3 regions of the Bradyrhizobium sp. 63_E2_N1_3 genome follow, and region 1 is predicted to be linked to each of the others. Evidence: riboswitches for the same ligand, from Rfam matches in the RefSeq annotation. Region 1 holds a riboswitch; each other region holds the start of a gene.
What was found. Region 1 has a riboswitch for cobalamin ahead of AB7531_RS30635 (DUF1636 family protein). Riboswitches for the same ligand answer to the same signal wherever they lie in the genome.

Region 2: another riboswitch for cobalamin. It lies ahead of AB7531_RS21055 (ribonucleoside-diphosphate reductase subunit alpha); the one in region 1 lies ahead of AB7531_RS30635 (DUF1636 family protein).
Region 3: another riboswitch for cobalamin. It lies ahead of AB7531_RS21010 (TonB-dependent receptor plug domain-containing protein); the one in region 1 lies ahead of AB7531_RS30635 (DUF1636 family protein).

The regions. Positions count from the first base shown of each region.
Region 1 covers NZ_CP197235.1:6,394,587-6,400,409, forward strand. The annotation lists gene cobN (cobaltochelatase subunit CobN) at 1-253, opposite strand, end outside; gene cobW (cobalamin biosynthesis protein CobW) at 253-1,302, opposite strand; gene AB7531_RS30635 (DUF1636 family protein) at 1,299-1,673, opposite strand; cobalamin riboswitch at 1,770-1,993, opposite strand; gene cobO (cob(I)yrinic acid a,c-diamide adenosyltransferase) at 2,034-2,669, shown strand; gene AB7531_RS30645 (cobyric acid synthase) at 2,693-4,141, shown strand; gene cobD (threonine-phosphate decarboxylase CobD) at 4,130-5,095, opposite strand; gene cbiB (adenosylcobinamide-phosphate synthase CbiB) at 5,107-5,823, opposite strand, start outside.
Region 2 covers NZ_CP197235.1:4,427,282-4,433,104, forward strand. The annotation lists gene AB7531_RS21035 (L-talarate/galactarate dehydratase) at 1-540, shown strand, start outside; gene AB7531_RS21040 (ribonuclease activity regulator RraA) at 553-1,332, shown strand; gene AB7531_RS21045 (nuclear transport factor 2 family protein) at 1,334-1,783, shown strand; gene AB7531_RS21050 (hypothetical protein) at 1,796-2,083, shown strand; cobalamin riboswitch at 2,171-2,388, shown strand; gene AB7531_RS21055 (ribonucleoside-diphosphate reductase subunit alpha) at 2,511-5,414, shown strand; gene AB7531_RS21060 (ribonucleotide-diphosphate reductase subunit beta) at 5,425-5,823, shown strand, end outside.
Region 3 covers NZ_CP197235.1:4,418,508-4,424,330, forward strand. The annotation lists gene AB7531_RS20985 (adenylate/guanylate cyclase domain-containing protein) at 1-29, shown strand, start outside; gene AB7531_RS20990 (hypothetical protein) at 156-332, shown strand; gene AB7531_RS20995 (hypothetical protein) at 485-697, shown strand; gene AB7531_RS21000 (hypothetical protein) at 800-1,057, shown strand; gene AB7531_RS21005 (hypothetical protein) at 1,185-1,406, shown strand; cobalamin riboswitch at 1,482-1,695, shown strand; gene AB7531_RS21010 (TonB-dependent receptor plug domain-containing protein) at 2,039-3,925, shown strand; gene AB7531_RS21015 (DUF6925 family protein) at 3,943-4,953, shown strand; gene AB7531_RS21020 (hypothetical protein) at 5,016-5,594, shown strand; gene AB7531_RS21025 (LysR family transcriptional regulator) at 5,681-5,823, opposite strand, start outside.

The DNA of each region.
Region 1 (5,823 bases):
GCACCAGGATGCCGCGTGCCTGCGACAGCGTGCGCTCGACATAGGTGTCGACCGACAACGGATGACGCAGCTCCGCGAGATTGGCGAGCCGCAGCGACGGCAGGCTGTTGCGGCCGCGCCGCCAGCCGGCCGCGAACGCGGCAAGGTCGGAATCCGAGTACGAGAGCACCACGAGATCGGCCGGGTCCTGGCCGATGTCCCTTGGCGTCGCAGTCTCCTCGAGACCGCGGCTCTCGCGGAAGACGACGTGCATCAGATACCAGATCCTGAAAGCCCAAGTCCGACCTTGATCGCGGCCTCGTCGATATCGCCGTGCTCGCCGATCACGACGAGCTTCGACTGCCTGAGAGCTGCGCCCCAGGGCTTGTCGAACTGGTGGCGCACGCGCTCGCCGACCGCTTGCAGCAACAGGCGCATCGGCTTGCCCGCGACCGCGATATAGCCCTTGACGCGCAGCACGTTCTGCTCGCGCGAAAGACGCTGCACCGATGCGACCAATGCTTCGATGTCGGTAACCTCCGGAAGATCGATCACGACGGAGGCGAAATCGTCGTGCTCGTGATCCTCCTCGCCGTCGTGATGCGAGGGGCGCGCGGCGAGATCGTTCTCTGCGGCAGCGCCGAGGCCAAGGATGACACGCGCATCGATCGCGCCATCGGTGACGGATAGCATCGGCACGCGGCGCGGCATCTCCGCGGTGATGGCGGCTTTGGCGGCTTCGATCCCTGCGGGCCCCGCAAGATCAGCCTTGGTCAGCAGCACGATGTCGGCGCAGGCGATCTGGTCCTCGAACACTTCCGACAGCGGCGTCTCGTGATCGAGATTTCCATCCGCCGCGCGCTGCGCTTCCACCGCAGCCGGGTCCGGCGCAAAACGGCCGGCGGCGACAGCCTCGGCATCGGCGAGCGCAATCACGCCGTCGACCGTGATCCGCGAGCGGATCTCCGGCCAGTCGAACGCCTTCAACAGCGGCTTCGGCAGCGCCAGGCCCGAGGTCTCGATCAGGATGTGATCGGGCCGCACCGGCCGCGCCAAGAGCTTTTCCATGGTCGGAATGAAATCGTCCGCAACGGTGCAGCAGATGCAGCCATTGGCGAGCTCGACGATGTTCTCCTCCGGGCAGTTGGCATCGGCGCAGGATTTCAGGATCTCGCCGTCGACGCCCTCGCTGCCGAACTCGTTGACGAGCACCGCGAGCTTCTTGCCGTCAGGGTTTGCGAGCAGATGCTGGATCAGCGTCGTCTTGCCTGAGCCGAGAAAACCGGTGACCACCGTCACAGGGACTTTTGCGAGCGAGTTCATTCGGCGGCCTCCGGCAACACGGCAATGGGGGGAATGCGGGCAAGCGACTGCTTGCGGAAGATTTCGGGACGGCTGCGCCAGGGCACGAGGCCATCGGGCGCGGCGGCATAGGCCGCAGCACCCGCGACCACGTCGCTCGCATGGGCCTCTGACAGACGGCCATAGACATAGGACCAGCGGCCGGGCGCGCTGAGCGCAACCGAGCAACCCTGGCTGCATGCCGACAGGCATTCAACGGGAACCACATTGACGCCCTCAGGCACGCCGGCGTCGAGGATCGCACCATGCAGGCGCTTGCCGGGCGTCGTCTCACCCTCGTCGAGCGTCTGGCCGGCACGGCAGGTAATACAGACGTGAAGTGTGACGGTCATCGCCTCTTCCAGGATAAACAGCGGGAGGCGAAGAGGCACACGGACCATTCCCCCGAAGGTCCGTTTCCCCGTCGCGGAACACCCCGTCCGCCGGTCCAAAACTCGTCCGCGCTGGCAGGTCTCCCGGCTTGCGGAGCAGGGCTTTTGGCCCTTCGATCCCCGCCTTCCCGATCCCCTGCGGGGGATCAGTGGCCTCGGGCATCTCTCCGGTCACGGTCGCGGGGGCGGCTGCAGTTTGGAGCCGAATCTTGTCGATTCGGACCCTATCGCATTCCCTCTTCGCCTGTCATAGGACAGGAACCAACGCCGGGCCACCATTTGCCCCCGGCCGCCTCTTGTCAAGCCGAAGGACCCTGTCAGATGACGCCTGAACCGGATACCCAAACGGCCGAGGAAACCGACGCCCGCCACGCCGCGAAAATGGCGAAAATCAAGGTCGCCCGCGACAAGATCATGGCGACCAAGAGCGGCGAGAAGGGCCTCATCATCGTCCACACCGGCGCCGGCAAGGGCAAGTCCTCCTCCGCTTTCGGCATGATCGTCCGCTGTGTCGCCCATGGCTTCCCCTGCGCGGTCGTGCAGTTCATCAAGGGCGCCTGGGACACCGGCGAGCGGCGCCTGCTCACCGGCCATTTCGGCGAGCTCTGCCAGTTCCATGCGATGGGCGAAGGTTTCACCTGGGAGACGCAGGACCGCGCCCGCGACATCGCCGCGGCGCAGGCCGGCTGGGCGAAGGCCAAGGAGCTGATATCAGATTCCAATCTGCGCATGGTCGTGCTCGACGAGATCAACATCGCGCTGCGCTACGACTATCTCGACATCGCCGAGGTCGTCGACTTCCTGAAAACGCACAAGCCGCCGATGACGCATGTCGTGCTCACCGGGCGCAATGCCAAGGACGAGCTGATCGAGATCGCCGATCTCGTCACCGAGATGACGCTGGTCAAGCACCCCTTCCGCTCCGGCATCAAGGCGCAAGCCGGCGTCGAGTTCTGACGACGCCAGATTCTGAAAACACCATGGCGCGCGCATTGATGATCCAGGGGGCCGGCTCGGACGTGGGCAAGTCGCTCATCGTCGCCGGCCTCGCCCGCGCCTTCACGCGGCGCGGCCTGCGCGTGCTGCCCTTCAAGCCGCAGAACATGTCGAACAACGCGGCCGTGACCGTCGACGGCGGCGAGATCGGCCGCGCGCAGGCTCTGCAGGCGCTCGCCGCCGGTGTCGAGCCGCACACCGACATGAATCCGGTGCTGCTCAAGCCCGAGACCGACGTCGGCGCGCAGGTGATCGTGCAGGGAAAGCGCATCGCGGCCGCGCGGGCGCGCGAATATGCGGCGATGAAACCGTCGCTGATGGGCGCGGTGCTGGAAAGTTTCGAGAGGCTGAAAGCGCGCGCCGATCTGGTCCTGGTCGAAGGCGCCGGCAGCCCGGCCGAGGTCAACCTGCGCAAGGCCGACATCGCCAATATGGGCTTTGCGCGCAAGGCCGACGTGCCCGTCGTGCTGGTCGGCGACATCGACCGCGGCGGCGTCATCGCCCAGCTCGTCGGCATCAAGACGGTGATCGACCCCGACGATGCCGCGATGATCGAGGGTTTCGTCATCAACAAGTTCCGCGGCGACCCCTCGCTGTTCGACGACGGCTACAAGCTGATCGAGCAGAAGACCGCGTGGCGCGGCCTCGGCGTACTGCCCTGGTTCGCGCGCGCCGGCGAGCTGCCGGCCGAGGATGCGCTGGGGCTGAGCGACGCGCGCAAGCCAGGCCAGTGCAAGATCGCCTGCCTCGCGCTGTCGCGGATCGCCAATTTCGATGATCTTGATCCGCTGAAACTCGAACCTGGCGTCGATCTCGTGATGGTGCGGCCGGGCGAAGCCATCCCCGGCGACGTCCGCCTCGTCATCATCCCCGGCTCGAAATCCACCCGCGGCGATCTCGCCTTCCTGCGCGCGCAGGGCTGGGACATCGATCTCCTGGCGCATCATCGCCGCGGCGGCCATGTGCTTGGCCTCTGCGGCGGCTATCAGATGCTCGGGCGCAGCGTCGCCGACCCTGACGGCATCGAAGGTCCCGCAGGCGATACGCCGGGTCTCGGACTTCTGGACGTCGCCACAATGATGAGCCCGCAGAAGACGCTGACGCGCGTCGCGGCCGTGCATGCCGCCACGGACCAGCCGATCGACGCCTACGAAATCCACATCGGCCGCACCGACGGACCGGATCGCGCGCGCCCGTTTGCGAAACTGAATGGGGAGCCGGAGGGCGCGATCTCGCGCGATGGCCGCGTGCAGGGCAGCTATTTGCACGGCCTGTTCACGTCGGACGATTTCCGCAAGGCGTATCTCGCAAAGCTCGACATTCCGGCAGGCGACGAGCCTTATCACAGCAGGGTTGAGAGCGCGCTCGATGCCCTCGCCGATCACATCGAACAGCATCTCGACGTCGGCGGCCTGCTCGCGCTAGCGCGCTAGCGCCTCGGCAAGGCGCGTCCATTCGGCTTCGCTGCCGGGAAGCCCGAGGCGCAGCCATGCCGGCTCTTTCGCGAATACGCGCGACCAGATTTGGCTACGCGCCAGTTTCTCCTGCGCAGCAAGCGCATCAGGCGTCTCGTAGAGACGAAACAGCGGCGCACCACCGACGAGCCGCCAGCCTTGCGACTGCACGATGTCGTCGAGGCGGGCACAGTCGCGTGCGAGCCGCGCTGACGTCGCCTCGGCCCAGGCGTCGTCACGCAAGGCGCGGCAGCCGATCGCGATCGCCGCTCCCGACACCGGCCACGGACCTGACGCCGCCGCGAGCTTGGCGATGTCGGCCGCATTGCCGAGCGCAAACCCAAGCCTCAGGCCGGCAAGACCATAGAATTTGCCGAAGGAGCGCAGGACCAGCAGTCCAGGCCGATCCGCCTCGGATGCGAGCGACAGCTGCGGGGCAGCATCGGCAAAACTCTCGTCGATGACGAGACGGCCGACGCGCGGCAGCAGCGCCAGCAAATCCTTTGGCGCAAAACGCCGGCCATCGGGATTGTTGGGATTGACGACGACGGCGAGATCCGCGCCCGCCAGCGCGTCGAGCTCGCCGACCTCCTGGACATCCCAACCCGCAATCGACAAGACCCCGGCATATTCATTGTAGGTCGGCGCAAGGATGCGCGCGCGGCCGGCTGGCGCCAGTTGCGGCAGCAATTGAATGGCGGCCTGCGCACCACCCATCGCGACGAGCGGCGCGCTTGTGCCGTAAGCGTGCTGCGCGGCCTGATGCAGGCTCTCGATCTCGGCCCGCGACGGCAGCGCGTTCCACGCGCGCGCGCTCACCTCGCCCACGGGATAAGGCAGGCGGTTGATCCCGGTCGACAGATCGATCCAGTCCTCCGCGCGCCCGCCAAATCGCTGCTGGGCCAGATCGAGATTTCCACCGTGCTCGCGCATGCCCCGTTCTTTCACGCGAAGGCCAGGATCGCAAGGATGCCGGCGAGCAGCAGCATGGCGCGGCGGTAGATCGTCAACCCCCGGCTGATGTCCGCGGCAAGCGGATCGCGCGCGCCATCGTTGAGCCAGGGTTCGTTGGTGATGCTGCCGTGATAGATGCGGGGGCCGCTGAGCCGCACGCCAAGCCCCCCGGCCATGGCCGCTTCCGGCCAGCCGGCATTGGGCGAGCGGTGACGGCGGGCATCGCGCGTCATGCACGACAGCGCCTCCGAGCGCCGCGACGCCAACAGGACGAACAGAAAGCCGGTCAGCCGCGCCGGAATGAAGTTTGCGACATCGTCGATCCGTGCCGCGGCCCAGCCAAAAGCTTCGTGGCGCTCGTTGCGATGGCCGATCATGGAGTCCAGCGTGTTGATCGCCTTGTAGCCCAAAATGCCGGGCAGTCCGAACAGCGCGCCCCAGAACACCGGCGCCACGATGCCGTCGGAGGCGTTTTCCGCAAGGCTCTCGATAGCCGCGCGCGCGATGCCGGCTTCGTCGAGCGTTGCGGGATCGCGTCCCACGATGCGCGAAACCGCATCGCGCGCAGCAGCGATGTCGCCGGCCAGCAACGGCTTCGCGACGGCAGCGACATGATCATGGAGCGAGCGCAAGGCGACCAGCGGCCAGGCCAGCACACCCACGAGTATGATCTCCATCCATCCCCAGGGGAGCAAGGACTGAAGTAC
Region 2 (5,823 bases), 2.0 Mb from region 1:
GACGTTCCGCTGGCGATCGACGCCAACCAGCAATGGGACCGCACCACGGCTCTGCGCTTCGGCCGCATCGCCGAGCAATTTAACCTGACCTGGATCGAGGAGCCGCTCGACGCCTACGACTACGAAGGTCATGCGGCGCTGGCAGCCGAGCTTGCGACCCCGATTGCGACCGGCGAGATGTTGACCAGCATCGACGAGCATTACGAGCTGATCCGCAACAATTCGGTCGATTTCATCCAGCCGGATGCGCCGCGCGTCGGCGGCATCACGCCGTTCCTCAAGATCCTCGCGCTCGCCGACCACAAGAAGCTCCAGCTCGCGCCGCACTATTGCATGGAGATCCATCTGCACCTGACCGCGGCCTATGCCCGGGAGCCCTGGGTCGAGCATTTCGAGTGGTCGGAGGCGATGTTCAACGAAAAGCTCGAGGTCGTGAACGGCCGCATGATCGTGCCGAACCGGCCGGGCCTCGGCTTCAGCCTGTCGGAGCAGGCGCGCGCCTGGGCCCGTGACGTCCACGAGGTCGGAAAGCGCCGCTGAGGGAGGATGGCCATGTACGAACCAAAGACGAAGCTTAGTCCCCTGGATCCGTCTGTCATCCGCCGGCTGAAGGATGTCTCCTCGGGTTCGCTGACCACCGAGCTGTTCAAGAAAGGCCTGCGCCAGTGCTTTCTGGTCGGGCTGGTGCCGATGAACAAGGACGCGGTCCGCTTCGCCGGTGAAGCTTTCACCATGCGGATGATCCCGGCGCGAGAGGATCTCGATACCATAGAGACACTCACGCCGTATCCGAACGCGGACAATCTGCAATGGGAAGCGGTCGAGAACATTCCGCCCGGCCATGTCCTGGTGATCGACAGCCGCAACGATCCACGCGCAGCATCGGCGGGCGCCATGCTGCCGACGCGGATGAAGGTGCGCGGCGCAGCCGCGATCGTCACCGATGGCGCGTTTCGTGACGGCCAGGAGCTGGCGCGGCTCGATTTCCCGGCCTATGCGCGGCAGGTCACCGCATCGACGCGGTTGTCCTATCATCGCGTCGCGGACCTGAATATCCCGATCGCCTGCGCCGACGTGGCGGTCTACCCGGGCGACATCATCGTCGGTGACGGTGACGGCATCACGGTCGTGCCACGGCATTTGGCCGCCGAAATGGCCGACCTCTGCGAGAGGCGGGACCAGCTCGAGAAGTACCTGTCGTATCGTATCAGTGCCGGCGAGCCGCTCTACGGCGTCTATCCGCCCACACCCGCCGTGCGCGCCGACTTTGAGGCTTGGAAAAAGGCCGGTGCGGATCCGGCGAGGGCCACGACGATCCGGGCGGGAGCCTGACATGAGCAAGACATCGCCCGCCGCCATGGAGGCGACGATCCGTCGCTATTTCGACGCCTGCAACGCCGCCGACTACGATGCCTTGATGGCCTGCTTCACGGCGGACGCGGTTCACTACTTCCCGTCCGGCTTGCCGGACATTCCATGGCGTGGCGCCGATACCATCGCGCGCAAATGGATCTGGTGCGTCGAGAATCTCGGGTCGCAATGGACGATCGAAAAGATTCTTTGCTCGTCGACGTCGCCGGAAGCCGTGATCGAATGGACGCACTGGAAGCGCAAGCAGGGCACGGCGCTTCGCGGCGACGAATGGTACGCGTTCGAAGGGGCGAGCGGTCGCATCAAGGAGATCAGGGCTTATTATGCGGCGCCCGCCGATCCATCGGCCCGGATCTGCGAGCTCGTCGATTTCGACTATCGCGATCGCGGCTATCACCTTTCGTCCGAATAGCATCGGGCGTCCATGCCGTTCCTGGGCGGCGTGGGCGCCTTCACCGCCGTCATCGTGACGCGCACCGGGCTGACCAGCGCGGTCTGGCTCGCCGGCCAGCGATGCGCGCCGTGCAGCGAAACGAGGACCTTTGCGGCGAAGCACCTCGGTGCGATCAGGGCGAAAATTGCGGAGCTGCGTGTGCTGGAAGCGAGAGTGGCGTCGCTGGTGAGCGGCTGCGAGGCGACATGCAGCGGCAGCGTCGCGCCGGACTGTGTGATCTTGCAGTCGGGATGCGGACCTCATAGCGCGCCAAGCTGAGGCGCGATCCAAGTGCGAATTCCCGCATTCCACAGGGCACAGGGCTCATGACCCGCAACGAATCGTTGACACCCGGCTGCATATGTCACCACATGTGGGCGTCACGGTTCCGCTGGATCGCAAGATTTAGTGGCTAAGAGGGAAGCCGGTGAACCGCGCGAGAGCGCGGAATTCCGGCGCTGCCCCCGCAACTGTCAGCAGCGAGCTGCTTCCGAACAATCGTCACTGGCGCCTTTCGCGCCGGGAAGACGGGAAGTGGGCGACGACCTGCGAGCCAGGAGACCTGCCGCGACAATCTGAACGTCCACGGGCGGGGTGTCCGGCGGTCGCTTGCATGCACCGCCCGGCAACTCTGCTGCCGGCGTTTCTGCAGCGTCCTTCCTTACAGCCCCGTTCAAACACAACGCGCGCATCACGGGGCCCATTGATGTCACTGAACCTGCACGACGCGGACACCGCCTCCGCACCCATCGTTCATTTGCGTCCACAATCGCTTGCGCCTGCTTCGAGCGAGCCGGCTATGCAGATCATCCGTCGCAACGGCAAGGTCTCGCCGTTCGATTCCGCCAAGATCGCGGTCGCCATGACCAAGGCTTTCCTTGCGGTCGAAGGCACCAGCGCGGTCGCCTCGCGTCGCGTCCATGAGAGCGTGGAGCAGCTCACGGCCGAAGTCGTCGCTGCGCTGATGCGGCGGGCAGGCGAGGGACGCACCTTCCATATCGAGGACGTGCAGGACCAGGTCGAGCTCGCCTTGATGCGGAGCGAGCACCACAAGGTCGCACGCGCCTATGTGCTGTACCGCGAGGAGCGGTCGCGCCAGCGCGCCGAGGAGGCGGCCGCGGAAGCGACGCCCGCTGTCGCGCCGGTCCTTCATGTCACGCTCGCCGACGGTTCGCGCGTTGGTCTCGACACCAAGCGGCTTGCGCTGATTATCGGCGAAGCCTGCGCCGGTCTCGACGGCGTCTCCGCGGCACCCGTGCTCACCGAGACCACCCGCAATCTCTACGACGGCATCAGCCAGGACGAACTGGCGCTGGCCTCGATCATGGCCGCACGCACGCTGGTCGAGCAGGAGCCGAATTATGCTTATGTCAGTGCGCGCCTGCTGCTGGACAAGCTCCGCGGCGAGGTGCTGTCCTACGTCCATGGCGTGCCGACGTCCGCCTCGCAGGCCGACATGACGATGCGCTACGTCGAATACTTCCCGGCCTATCTGAAGACCGGCATCGCCGCCGAACTGCTCGATCCTGAACTCGCCCGCTTCGACCTTGGCCGGATCGCGGCCGCGTTGAAGCCGGAACGCGACCTGAACTTCCAGTTCCTCGGTCTTCAGACGCTCTACGACCGCTACTTCCTGCACGTCCGAGGCAAGCGGATCGAATTGCCGCAGGCCTTCTTCATGCGTGTCGCGATGGGCTTGGCGGTGCGCGAAATCGATCGCGAGGCCAAGGCGATCGAGTTCTACGATCTGCTGTCATCGTTCGACTTCATGGCCTCGACGCCGACGCTGTTCAATTCGGGTACGCTGCGTCCGCAATTGTCGTCCTGCTTCCTGACCACAGTGTCGGACGACCTCGACGGCATCTTCAAGTCAATCAAGGACAATGCGCTGCTCGCAAAATATTCCGGCGGTCTCGGCAACGACTGGACCCCGGTTCGTGGCCTCGGCGCCCACATCAAGGGCACCAACGGCGAAAGCCAGGGCATCATCCCATTCCTGAAGGTCGCCAACGACACCGCGATTGCCGTCAACCAGGGCGGTAAGCGCAAGGGCGCCGTCTGCGCCTATCTGGAGACATGGCACGTCGATATCGAGGAATTCCTCGACCTGCGCAAGAACACCGGTGACGACCGCCGCCGCACCCACGACATGAACACCGCCAATTGGGTGCCGGACCTGTTCATGCAGCGCGTCGATGCCGATGGCGAATGGACGCTGTTCTCGCCTGACGAGACGCCCGATTTGCACGATCTCTATGGCGAGGCGTTCAAGACGGCTTACGAGGCCTATGAGGCCAGGGCGAAGGCCGGCGGCATGCGCGTCTTCAAGACCGTGCGCGCGAGCGACCTCTGGCGTCGCATGTTGACCATGCTGTTTGAGACCGGTCATCCCTGGATCACCTTCAAGGACCCCTGCAATCTGCGTTCGCCGCAACGCCACGCGGGCGTGATCCATTCCTCGAACCTCTGCACCGAGATCACGCTGAACACCTCGGGCGACGAGGTCGCGGTCTGCAATCTCGGCTCCGTCAACATGCTCAACCATGTCGGGCCTGATGGTGTCGACCAGGCCAAGCTGAAGCGGACGGTGACCACCGCCGTCCGGATGCTCGACAACGTCATCGACATCAATTTCTACACGATCCCCGAAGCGCGCCGCTCCAACATGCGTCATCGTCCCGTCGGGCTCGGCCTGATGGGCTTTCAGGAAGCGCTTCAGGTCCAGCGCATTCCGACCGCGTCCGACGCGGCCGTGGCGTTTGCCGACACCAGCATGGAGGCAATCTCGTTCCACGCGATCGAAGCGTCGTCCGATCTCGCCGCGGAGCGCGGACGCTATCCGAGCTTCGAGGGCTCGCTGTGGTCGAAGGGCGTCTTGCCGCTCGACTCCATCCAGCTTCTCGCCGACGCGCGCGGTGGTCTCGACGTCGATCGCTCCGCAACGCTCGACTGGGACGGCCTCCGCAAGAAGGTCACGTCCAGCGGCATGCGCAACTCGAACGTCATGGCGATCGCGCCAACGGCGACGATCTCCAACATCTGCGGCGTCTCGCAGTCGATCGAGCCGAACTATCAGAACCTGTTCGTGAAATCGAACATGTCCGGGGACTTCACGGTCGTGAACGAGTTCCTGGTCCGCGACCTCAAGGCGAGGGGGCTTTGGGACGAGGTCATGGTCTCCGACCTCAAATATTTCGACGGCAGCGTCGGCCAGATCGACCGCGTTCCTGACGATCTGAAGGCGCTCTACGCCACCGCCTTCGAGATCGACAGCGCCTGGCTGATCGAGGCGGCCGCGCGCCGGCAGAAATGGATCGACCAGTCGCAGTCGCTCAACCTCTACATCGCCAATCCCTCCGGCAAGAAGCTCGATGCGCTCTACCGGCTGGCCTGGCGACGCGGGTTGAAGACGACCTATTACCTGCGCTCCCGCAGCGCCACGCATGTCGAGAAATCGACGCTGAAGGGCACTGACGGAAAGCTCAATGCGGTGTCCGCGTCAGTGGCAGTGTCGCACGCGCCGATCATGATGCCGACCGCAGCAACGCCGGACCTCGACGGCATCAAGGCCTGCCGGATCGACGATCCCGAATGCGAAGCGTGCCAGTGAGGAGATGACGATGCTCGACTGGTCCGATACCGAAACCACAGCGGCCGCTCCTGCCGTCTCAAGTCTCGCCACCGCACTGCGTCCGCAGACCCAGCTCAAGCTCGAGCCGGCCGACCCGACCGGCCTAGGTGCGATCGACCGCGCCGGCGGCCGCGTCTCCGTCGACGAGAAGCGGATGATCAACTGCCGCGCCGACGTCAACCAGCTGCTTCCGCTGAAGTACAAATGGGCCTGGGAGAAGTATCTCTCAGGCTGCAACAATCACTGGATGCCGACCGAAGTTTCGATGCAGGCCGACATCGCGCTATGGAAGTCGCGGGACGGGCTGACCGAGGACGAGCGGCGCGCGATCAAGCGCAATCTCGGATTCTTCGCGGCTTCCGAATCGCTGGTCGCCAACAACATCGTG
Region 3 (5,823 bases), 2.0 Mb from region 1:
ATGGTGCCTGGCGGCTGGAGCAGAAATAGCCGTTCTTGCTGGGCTTGCACCGCCCTTGCTGGAAAAAACGTTTCTACTCGATAACGATGTTCGCCGTGACCTATTTCTCAGGCTTAGGTTTGACGTCCCTTGTGGCGTTTGATGGGGACACGCCGATGACAGAACTTCATGACAGGCTGGAACGGTTCGAGACGCTCACCGCCGAATGCGAGCTGATTGCCAAGCTCGCCACCGACAGCACCAAGCGCGAGTTCTATCTGAGACTCTCGGAGCAGTATCGTCAGCTGGCGGTGGATATGCGGAAGGCGATCGCGACCAAGGCCGCGGCCTGACGCCGCCTGCAATCCGTTCTTAATGTTTGGCGCGCATCCTTTGAGGATGCGAGCGTCGCGATCATGATTGCTCGCATTGGGAATGCCGAGGTCCGTTGCGGTGCAGCGCATCTCGCTGACGTCGCTTTGCCGCTCCTCACCAGGGCAATCCCATGCGCCTTCTCGCAGTCCTCATCTTCGCGCTCATGACGGCCGCCTGCAACCAGGAGCAGGACATCACCGGCTCGACCCCGGTCTGTGCGATGCGGAACTACAGCTCCTACAATCCCCGCGACATGAACCAGTGCGTTGCCGCCTGCAAGGCGTGCGACCACGGCAACACCGTCACCTGCACCACGTCATGCACCCTCAAGGGTGCCCACTGAGCGGCGGCGCTGGCTGGAGCTAGCGCCGAGGGTGCTCGGGCACCGGAACGATTCACATGGGTTAGTCATTGAAGCGGCAGGCAGGACGCGGAGTCCTATGGAATGGGTATGCTCGATCCCGGTCGGTTCCTGGTGTCGTGCTCGCATTGCGATGCATGGCCGATGGCGGCCAACGTCAAACGTTCGAGCTGGTCTTCGTCGCCGCACGAGGTCCGCTTCGTATGCCCGCGCTGTCGCCGCGAGGAGACCGCCATCAGCTCGGCCTCCGGTGAGCTGACCCCGATCCGGCGCATCGACGCTCCGCTGCGCGACGTCACCGCGGCCTGGGCTCAGGCCCAGCGGCCAAGAGGTCGGGCGTAGCCCGCCCGTCACAGGACCAAGAGATCGGGCGTAGTCGGTTCTGCGCAACGCCTTGCGCGGTCCGTTTTGGAACCCGGCCTACGCCGACGCGTTTCCGCTCCGACATCAACGCATCGAGGCCCTGCGAATGATCAGCGAGCATTTCGACACCCGCACCCGGATCAACATGAAGCTGGCGCTGGATCGGGTCTGCCGCAATCGCCCGGTCGGCGAGGACCATTGCTTTCGCAGGTCCGTTGCCGAGAACATCATCCGCTGCGCGCTCACAGGCCGCACCGGCATCGGCCAGCTCGTCGATGCCGGCGAGCGGGCGATGATCAGGACGCGTTCGGAGCGGGAGCCGGCCTGATTGCGCCGGCTCAATCTCCGGTGCGGCGCTCTGACCGTGATGCAACCGGCCGATTGACTCTTCGCTTGCCCGCCCCGTAGATTGGCCGGTGACGGTTCTCCTCACGGAGATCAAAAGGGAACGTGGTGCGAGGTTTTCCCGATACCGGGATATTCTCAACGCCACGGCTGCCCCCGCAACTGTAAGCGGTGAATCTTTCGTCATATGCCACTGGGAATCTCGGTCCTGGGAAGGCGACGTAAGGTAACGACCCGCGAGCCAGGAGACCTGCCGTCAGCCGTGGTCACACGCGAAGATGTCGGTCGGGGAGTACAGACATTAGCTTCACCGGAGCAATCGAACGCTCCGCCGTGAAACCTCGTTCGCTGTGACGTGCCACTGACGTCATACCGAGGTTACAAGAGTGTCCCGTATTGTCTTTGCCGCCAGGCGCTTCCGCGCCGGCGTTGTCGCGTTCGTTTCCCTGTATTCGCTCGATCTGTCCATCGCCCGGGCCCAGCAGTCGGCATCGCCCGATCTGCTGCCGCCGGTCGAGGTCGCGCCGGACCGAGCGTGCGGCCAAGCCGCGAGCCGCGCGGCCGCCCGACCAGCCCGAGCAGCGGCGCGTCGCTCGGCTGCCGAAGCCCGAGCTGGTGCCGGCGTCGTCTCCGGTTGCCGGGGTATCCGCGGCCAACCTGTTTCCGACGGTCGTCGTCAGTCCGACGGGCGTTGTCACTCCGACCAATCTGGTTGCGAGCTCGGTGACGGTTCTGACCGCCAGAGACATAGAGCGCGATCAGCGCCGGACCGCATCCGATGCGCTGAGCGCGGTTCCTGGCCTGAACCTCGTGCAGACCGGCGGTCCGGGCGGACAGACGTCGATCTTCATGCGCGGAACGAATTCCAACCACACCAAGGTCCTGATCGACGGCATCGATGTCAGCGATCCCGGCAACCCGAACCGTTCGTTTGATTTCGGCCAGTTGCTCACCTCCGACATTCAGCAGATCGAAGTCCTGCGCGGTCCGCAGGGCGGTCTCTACGGCGCAGACGCGCTGGGTGGCGTGATCTCCATCGTGACGAAGAAGGGCGACGGTCCCGCCCGCGCCACCGGCTCGGTCGAGGGAGGCTCGTTCGGAACGTTCAATCAAACTGCAGGTCTGAGCGGCTCACAGGACCACTTCAACTATGCCTTCAACGTCGCGCATTTCCACGCGAACGACGTGCCGGTGACACCGGTCGAATTGCTGCCGCCGGGGCAGAAGGCGATCGGCAACTATTACGACAACATGACCTATTCGACGAAGCTTGGCGCCGAATTGAGCGAAAACCTCACGCTCAACGGCGTGGCGCGGTACACCGACGCCACCCTGCGCTTTACCGGAGACACCTTCGATCCCGTCACATCCGCGAGCTTTCCCGCGGCCGCGCAAAGCACGCAGACGGTGCACCAGCTCTTCACGCGCGGGGAGGCGGTCTGGTCCGCTCTCGACGACCGGATGAAAAGCTATTTCGGCGTCAACTACACCAATCACTGGAACTACAACATCTCGCCCGGCGACGCGATGGCCACGATCACGACCGGCGACCGCGTCAAGTATGATTGGCACACCACGACCCAGCTCGCGCCCAACAACAATGTCATCATTGGCGCGGAGCATGAGACCGAAACACTGCAAACGGCGACGGTTTCGGCGCAAAACGTCAACAAGGCCGGATATATGGAGCTGCAGTCCCAGTTCCGGGATCGCATCTTCTTCACGGCCAATGTCCGGCAGGACGACAACGAGCGGTTTGGAGAGCATCCGACCTTTCGTCTGGCGTCTGCCGTGATCGTGCCGGTCACGGATACGAAGTTCAAGGGAAGCTACGGCACGGGGTTCAAGGCGCCGACGCTCAACCAGCTTTACGTCAGCTTTCCCGCGTTCTTCTTCTTTGCAAATCCCAACCTCAGGCCCGAGGAAAGCGTCGGATACGACGCCGGCTTCGAGCAACCCTTGTTTGGCGATCGTGTCCGCTTCGGGTCGACCTACTTCCGTAACAACATTACCGACCTGATCCAGAGCACGTTCGATCCCGTGACGTTCACGAGCACCAACACCAATATCGGCAAGGCGATCACGGAGGGCACGGAGAGCTTCGTCGCGGCTGCGATCACCGACCGGCTTCGCGTTCGTGCCGACTACACTTTTACCCGCGCAGTGGATGCAACGGCGGGACTGGAGCTGCTGAGGCGTCCGAAGGAGAAGTGGAGCGCAAATGTCATCTGGAATCCGATCGACCCGCTCACATTGTCCGCAACAGTGTTGCACGTCGGGAGTTTCGTCGATGGCAACCGCGACTTCAGCATTCTGCGTCTGCTGGCTCCGGCCTACACTGTCGTCAACGTCGCAGCCGAATATCTGGTCACCGACCAGGTGAAGGTGTTCGGCCGGGTCGATAATCTCGCCAATGTGCACTATCAAAATCCGACCGGCTTTCTGCAGCCGGGACTGGGCGTCTATGGCGGCATTCGCCTGGCGAATTACGACGTCAGATAGTGAGAGAGAGAAGCCTCATGACGACGGCCGATCCGCTCATGGACCCGATCGCAAGCCAGCTTGCCGACGCTGAGGCCGGCTGGAGCGTCGGCACGTTCGGTGCCATTGCCGAGTTCACACGCGAGCCCGGTGAGGCCTTCGATATGGAGCAGTCTCGCAACGGGATCAGCGCCGTGACGCAGAAGGGTGGGATACGCGTTGTCTCCCACCCGGATCTGCGCCTGATCGCATCGGAATCGCCGACCACGGAGAGCTGGAGCCACCGCATCGCGCTGTGTCTTCCGCATGAAGCCAGCGCCATGAGTGGTCGTACCGTGTTGACCGAGCTCGGTCCGGATGTCGAGGCGCTCCTGACGAGGGATCGCAGCGGCATCCTGTTCGACCTTGGTCTCGGAACGTTGCAGATCGACGCCTGCATCCGCGTCAGCGATGCCGATGCCGTCGCCGCACTCAGGAGCCGCACGGGCCAATCCGTGTTCGCGCCCGAAAGCGATGCCATGCGGATCATTCTGGCCGCCAATCCGCACCGCGTCTTCATCAGCCGCATCGGGCGCGCCGAGGTATTCCAGCGGATCCCGCCGCCGGGTGGGCGAAGCCCTGACGGCCCGCACACCCACGTTCTGCCAAAGCTGCTCACGCATCGCCGCACCCATGCCGCCACCGAGCCGCTACCTGAGGGGTGGATCCCCTGCGCGCATCTCTATCCTGCCCATCCGCTGCGCGATCAGCTCGGCCGCAAGCGCGCTTTCCGGCCGGATCATCACGCAGCCTTCCAGGCGCTGCTCGAACTCTATGGGCTGCCGGAGCTAACGGTGTGCAAGAGGGCCGTGGTCGAGGCGGTCGCGAAGGGGCGGGGACCTGAGATGGTGACGCTTCCGCCCGATCGCACGGCGCGCGCCACCGTTCGCGTGGCCTTGCGCCAATTGGCGGCCATGGAGCCGCACACGGCGGCACTCGCCGCCTGGCTTGCCGCCTACGACCGGCGCGATCCAGCCGAGACTGAAGATCCCATGGAGGCTCTTCACTGAGTCAGACGTGATGCCGCGTTTCAGCAAAAAATGTGCTACAAATCCCACAAGGAGATCGTTCCATGACTGTCACCATCCTGCCGCCCCACGCCGACCGTTTCCGCCTTCATCCGGTCGCGTCGCGCCTCGCGCCGATGTTCTGCTTCGCGCTGCTGACGGTGTCATGCGCGCTCGCGAGCTTCGCGCTTGCCTGCGCGACGCCGTTTGCGGCGTTCGCCGTCGTTGCCGCCGCGATGCTGCCGATGCGTCCGGCGCTGCTCGTCGTCACCGGCGCCTGGCTCGTGAACCAGACCATCGGCTTCGGCGTGCTGCATTATCCCATTGATGGCAGCACCATCGCATGGGGCTTTGTCATCGGTGCTGCCGCGTTGCTGTCGACCGCGGCGGCATCGACCGTCCTCCGCCTGCTGCCGCAGGGCCGCACGCCGCTGATGCTGGCCATCGCGCTCGTCGCCGCCTACGCCGCCTATGAGCTCGCGCTGCTTGCCGCGACGCCGTTCCTTGGCGGAGAGGGCGCGTTCACTGCGGCCATCGTGACGCGCATCGGGCTGACCAGCGCCGTCTGGCTCGCCGGCCTCGTCGCCGCCTGCGAGATCGTCCGCCTGGTCGATCCGTTCGGGCGCGCGATGCGGAACGCGTAGGACGCCTCCGGAGTCTCCAGGTCCGGTCGTTGCGATGACCGGACTTTGTGTCCCACCACCGCAGGGCACCGCGCTTCAGGCTGCGCTCAGCGTGCGGTCCGGAACGCAAGTTCGCGCAGCCGAGGCAGGGCGGTGTTGCGGTTGTCGCTGCGCCAGATCGCATGGAGCTCGGCGAAGACCGATGGTCCGAGCCTGATCGGGCGAAACACGACGTTGTCGAAACAGGCGT